2 regions of the Neobacillus sp. PS2-9 genome follow, and region 1 is predicted to be linked to the other one. Evidence: riboswitches for the same ligand, from Rfam matches in the RefSeq annotation. Region 1 holds a riboswitch; the other holds the start of a gene.
The links. Region 1 has a riboswitch for thiamine pyrophosphate ahead of thiM (hydroxyethylthiazole kinase). Riboswitches for the same ligand answer to the same signal wherever they lie in the genome.

Region 1 (3,127 bases):
TTGAATCGTCATTCCCGTTAAAACTTCCGCTTCTGGGATGTTCGGTGTGATGACCTTTGCTAGAGGCAGTAAATAGGTTTTCATCGCTGAAATCGCTTCGTTTAACAATAAAGATGCTCCGCCCTTAGCGATCATTACCGGGTCAACCACGACATTTCCCCATTGAAAAATCTTCATTTGTTCCGACACAGCTTCAATTATTTCTGCGTTAAACAGCATCCCTGTTTTTAGGGCATCTGCTCCGATATCCTCCCCAATCGCTTGAATCTGTTTGACAACAGCCTCCGCTGACATTGGATAAACACCGTGAACACCCAATGTGTTCTGAGCAGTCACTGCTGTTAATGCAGACATTCCAAATACCTCTAATTCCTGAAACGTCTTTAAATCTGCCTGAATTCCAGCTCCGCCACCGCTATCAGATCCTGCAATCGTTAGCGCTTTTTTCATAAAAATAACCCCCACTTACTCATTCATTTTTTTAATGGACGCGAGCTGCTTCATATCTTTTGATGTTGTGAGTGATAATTGGTTTAAAAATTCGATTTGAAAGCTTCCCGGTCCTTGTTCAACTGTTTTTTCAGCCGCTTTCTCTGCCGCTATTCCATAGAAAGACAAAGCTGCTACGGAAGCCTTCAATAAGTCTTCTTCCACACCAGCAAACGCACCAATTACAGAGGTTAATAGACAGCCAGTGCCTGTCACCTTGGTCAATATTGGATGTCCATTTGCAATCACAAAGGTTGTTTCTCCATCTGTCACGATATCTTCTTTTCCGGTTATGACCACAACGGTATGAAGTTTCTGTGCAGCTGATATAGCAAGATCAACAATGTTCCCATTTGCGTCACCGGCATCTACACCTTTAATTTCCCAGTTCTCCCCGACAACATTAGCTATTTCGGCTGCATTGCCTCTGATTACCGAAACATTCACCTGTTTCATAATTTTTTGTGCAGTCTCCGTACGGTAAGGAGTGGCCCCTGCACCTACTGGGTCAAATATAACCGGAACACTATTTTCATTGGCTGCTTTTCCTGCAATAATCATCGACTCCACTGTCTGCGCGTTTAGTGTTCCAATATTCAAAACTACGGAACTAGCAATCTTCGCCATATCGGCTACTTCTTCTGCTGCATATGCCATGACAGGTGATGCTCCTAGTGCAAGTAAACCATTTGCTGTAAAGTTCGTGACAACGACGTTAGTTATGTTATGTACTAACGGTCTACCCTCTCTTACTTTTTCCAATGTCTCAAACCATCTGTTTGTTTCCACAACAATCTCCCCTTTTTTAAAAATAAAAAAACCAGATCCATAATTTGGACCTGGTTAGTTAGATAGAGTAATAATACAACATTCACTCGACTACTTTCCTACGCTGGTATTACCCAGATCAGGTCCGAAGGGTTAAAAACGTTGCCGTTTTCTCTCAGCCCGCAATCTGGGCACCCCTAGTAGATTCACTTATGAAATTACATAAATCATAATCCTATTTTTTAAAATAGTAAAGGATTTATGCCTCTTTATTTTTCACTAAATCAATAAGTTCTTTTAGTTCGTTTGTAAATCCTTTGACTGCCCGGCCTTCAACAACCGTTATTGGAACGCCCAGATAGCCGTACTTCTCTACTTCCTTTTGATATTCGGCATGAGTAGAAATGTTTCTTGCTTCAAATGCAATTCCTTCTTGTGTTAGTACCTGCTTCACCATTGTACATTCAATACAATCGTTTGTTGTATAGACGATTACTTGCTTGCTCATTTAAATATTTCCCCCTATCTAAATTTACGACAATTTTCCTTTAAATTCTTTATATACTTTAAAATCCGCGAATTCCCCCACACATTCCCATCCATTATATAACAATTTCCTGCAGTAGTTGTAAACATAGCGTTCGGAAATATTCCTCGGGAAAGCGCACGAAAAGACAATTTTAGTGTTTTTATGTCGGAAAGTGGAAACTTAAAATGCCGTTAGACAGCCCTTTTTTCTATTATCATGATATTCGTTTATGCTCGTCCGTCTCTTTTACATAATATATATCTAGTAGGACCCCCTTATTGCCGTCACTTGTGAGAATTAGGGGATTAATCATTATATATTTTAAAAAAAGGCTATGTTAAAGAACAGTGTTGATTTTTACACTCTGTTGATTGGAGCGGAAGGCACGAAGACTCCCGTGGGAGTATGGTTCAGGGGAGACCCCGCAGGCGCATGCGTCGAGGAGGCTCGCCGAAACACCCCTGGAAAGCGAAGTGCCTGGAGCGGAAATCAACAGGCAAGTTTAACAGATCCTAAAAAAATAAAAAGGTGGGTAGAATAATGGGTAAAAAAAATAAAAATAAAAATATTCAAGATAATTCATTCGATATAGACTCCTTTTTGCAATCGGTGAACAACTTACTGAAAGAAGAGCTTTTGAAGGCACTAAACCAAACTGAAGCATTCCCTTCACCAACAGCAGCTGAGGAACTAGTGGAACAAACTGAAGTAACAGCAGCTGAAGTAAATAATGAACAACAAGAAATCCTTACAGAAGTGACAGAGGTACAAACTGAACTGGAAAATCATGAGCCTGATCTTCGGGCTAAAATTACTAATCATTTATTCGCAATTGAAGCAGACCTATCAAATTATATCGAAAGCTTTGAAGCTGAGGTTCGAGCAGAACTGGCTGATTTAAAAGAACAAAATGAGAAACTAATAAATCAACTTTCAGAGTCTGAAAAAAAGAAAAAAGAGAAAGACAAGGACAAAAAAAAGAAAAAAGATAAGGAGTAGTGAACTCTTTAACAATCTATTAAACTTCCAATACTGAAATCACACAAAGCCTTGAGAAATCAAGGTTTTTTTCAACGAAAAAAAGTGGCCGCTACCACTTTTTTAATTAATTCTATTCATTATCATGTAACGGCCGATAAATTTTTTTCAAAAATCGCTGTATGATGTGTGGAAGGAAGCTCTTACGTCTTGTTACTAAGGCGCTAACCATTGCCTTTTTTTCCTCCTTAGAAACCATCCAATCATCTGGTATCATTGATACAATTTCCTCGATTAAAAAAATGGGAATGGTTTGAATCAGTTCCATATAGTTTGTAAAACTATCTTCGGATTCAATAAATT
Region 2 (3,127 bases), 1.1 Mb from region 1:
GTTGAAACAACTGAAGTTCAATTTCATTATCAACTTTTAATGTAAACATACGCCTAGTCTCCCCAAATTTTTAGTACATCATATGCAAAATGGTTATATTGCGGAAGATGTATATAAGGAAGAAATAAAAAAATCCCTGCTTTTTAAAAGTGGGATTTGAAAGGAGGTAGGTTTGTCCCTTTTTAAGATAGTACAGGTAAGCAGATAGAAAAAGTTGTTTTATCAAGAGAGGAATCGCATGTTAATTCTCCCTTATGTTTCTCAATAATTTCTTTACAAACAAATAATCCAAGACCAGTACCTAGCTTTTTAGTTGTAAAAAAGGGTTCAAAAATGGTTTTTCTTAATTCCGCCGGAATGGCAGGTCCATTATTAGATATACTGATTTTAATCAACTCTTCATTTTCCACACAGGTGCTTATTTCAATTGTAGGTAAGTCCACTTCGTGATGATTTAGAACATCAATTGCATTAAAAATAATATTAATAAAGACTTGTCTAATTTCATCAGCATATCCATTCAAAGTGAAATCTTTGCTCAAATCTCTTTTAATTTTCACTTTTCCATCCAATATACTAGGATAAAGGAAATTTAACACCTCATCGATAAGTTGATTCAATTTGAAATCAATTTTTTCTTTCCCAATAAGTTCCTTCTTTGAAAGCAGAAGAAACTGGGATATTCGAAAATTAAGTTGGTCTAACTCCCCTGAAATGATATCTAAATATCTCATGTTTGGATAATCTGCCTTAAGTAATTGGATGAATCCTTGAACTGAAGTGAGCGGATTCCTAAATTCATGAATAAAGCTTGATGTCATTTGACCGAGAAGGGTTAATCGGTCCTGGTGAGTTGAATCAATGAACATCGTCTTTTCTTCAATAATCTTGTTTTTTGCTTCTGAATAATGGGAAACTGCATAGTATAAAAATTTATCAAAACAAAAATTGATCTTATTTATGGATTCCTGCAAATCTGACCAGGAAATTCCTGTTTTACTCAAATAACTATATAGAATGGTCCGACCGAGATTAACATTGTAGACAAAATCACCAATATTGATATTAGCCAGTACCCTTTCTTCTGAAACTTCTATGGCAATCTTTTTTACGATTTCTATAAGTTCCTCTTTAGATACCTTATGCATTGAAAGGATTACATTAAGTAGGGCTTCCCCATTTTCCCTGATTTTCAACTTGAAGGGGTCCCCATGATTAATCACAATGGAATCTTCCCACTCTTGAACTAGTTTCTCTTTATTTTTTTGAAAAAAAGCAACTAAATCCGTTTGTTCTCCCGTAAACATTGTTGTGTCCCCCTATGGTTTTAACAAAACTGATTACCATGTAAATTCGAGGGTAAAGGCAAAAATCCTCTAAGATATAAATAAAAAAAATATTTCCCAATAATTTCTATAAATAAAACGAAGGTGGATTTTCGTATTTTATCTTTTAAGTTATTGTTTCTATAAGGCCCAGCATGTAGATATTCCTTGTAAAAACAAAGAAACAGTAGTATATTTTTAAGGGAAAACAATAGAATATTTCCACAAGGGGAGCTGCTTTTATGCGGCTGAGAGTGAACGGTAGAGTTCTGACCCTATGAACCTGTTAGTTAACGCTAGCGTAGGGATGTGGTTTGCCGATAGCAAAGCAATGCAGACATTCCTAATAGTCATGCATTGCTTTTTTTGTGGACTGTTTTATTGGATTTACATATAAAAGGGGGAAACAAAAATGAACAAGAACAGGAGTAACACGCTTTTTATTACAGAAGTAGCGGTGTTTACCGCACTTGCTTATTTATTAGATTATGTTGGGAATATCCTTTCATTTAAAATTTGGCCACAAGGCGGATCTATTTCGATTGCCATGGTCCCGGTGTTTCTTATGGCTTATCGCTGGGGGGTTAAAGGTGGCGTCCTTACAGGATTCTTACTAGGCCTGTTACAATTTATTCTTGGATATTCACAAATTTATACCCTGATTCAAGGAATTATTGATTACTTTATTGCCTTTACTGTTGTGGGCTTCGCCGGTATTTTTGCAGCACAAATAAAGAATGCACTTAATGATCAGAACAAAGGAAAATGGATGACCTACGTAGTACTTGGAGCCTTCTTAGGAAGTGTTCTTCGTTACCTTTGCCATGTTGTATCAGGAATTGTATTTTTTGGAGAGTATGCTCCAAAAGGGCAGCCAGTAGCTGTTTACTCCCTGCTATATAATGGTACCTATATGCTCCCAAGTTTTATTATCAGTGCCATTATCATTATTCTAGTTATCAGTGCATTACCAAAAAGACTGTTCAAATAAACCAGGTTAGTAAAAAAAAGGAAAAGCGAGACGCTCTTCCTTTTTTTTATGAAATTTTTTCGAAACTTTGTCAAATTTAATATGCTTATTACCTAAAAAAAGTGTTAAAATGGCAATATAGAAAGATAATCATTCTCAATTAACCTAGATAAGGGTGATATACATGTTTGGTTCATTAAAAGCGGGAGATAAAGGGAAAATATTAGATCTTTCTCATGTTGGTCACCTAGTTCAAAGACGATTGCTTGATTTAGGAATCACAGAAGGCTCAGAAGTATGTGTAAAATGCGTCATGCCGTTTGGTGGCCCAATTATGATAGAGTCCTGCGGACAATGCGTTGGAATCCGCCGCAAGGAAGCCGTTCAGATTGAGGTGGAAAGAATCTAATGGAAATTGCTCTTATAGGAAACCCAAATACAGGAAAGACATCATTGTTTAATAACTTAACAGGTTCCTATGAATATGTTGGGAACTGGAGCGGTGTAACAGTTGAAAAAAAGGTTGGAGTATTTAAGAAAAACCTTGGACATTTAATAGATTTACCTGGAGTATACACTCTTAATCCATTATCAAAAGATGAAGGTGTTGTCACTTCCTTCTTTTTAAATGAATCAGTTGATCGTTTATTGAATATTTTAGATGCCTCACAATTGGAGCGGAATCTCCATTTAACACTCCAATTGCTTGAGTTTGAAAAGCCTGCACTTATCGGATTAAATATGATAGATGTTGCTAATAAGCGAGGCATTCAAATTGATTATATGAAACTTTCAGAGATTCTCGGTGTTTCAGTAGTGCCTGTTGTGGCAA

Region 2: linked by a shared signal. The riboswitch ahead of thiT (energy-coupled thiamine transporter ThiT) and the one ahead of thiM (hydroxyethylthiazole kinase) in region 1 are both predicted to bind thiamine pyrophosphate.

What each region holds. Positions count from the first base shown of each region.
Region 1 covers NZ_CP133269.1:2,952,759-2,955,885, forward strand. The annotation lists gene thiD (bifunctional hydroxymethylpyrimidine kinase/phosphomethylpyrimidine kinase) at 1-450, opposite strand, end outside; gene thiM (hydroxyethylthiazole kinase) at 466-1,278, opposite strand; TPP riboswitch at 1,357-1,466, opposite strand; gene RCG25_RS14960 (glutaredoxin family protein) at 1,517-1,765, opposite strand; gene RCG25_RS14965 (hypothetical protein) at 2,327-2,785, shown strand; gene RCG25_RS14970 (HipA family kinase) at 2,898-3,127, opposite strand, start outside.
Region 2 covers NZ_CP133269.1:4,073,336-4,076,462, reverse strand. The annotation lists gene RCG25_RS20440 (GNAT family N-acetyltransferase) at 1-49, opposite strand, end outside; gene RCG25_RS20435 (histidine kinase N-terminal domain-containing protein) at 183-1,307, opposite strand; TPP riboswitch at 1,543-1,650, shown strand; gene thiT (energy-coupled thiamine transporter ThiT) at 1,738-2,316, shown strand; gene RCG25_RS20425 (FeoA family protein) at 2,480-2,704, shown strand; gene feoB (ferrous iron transport protein B) at 2,704-3,127, shown strand, end outside.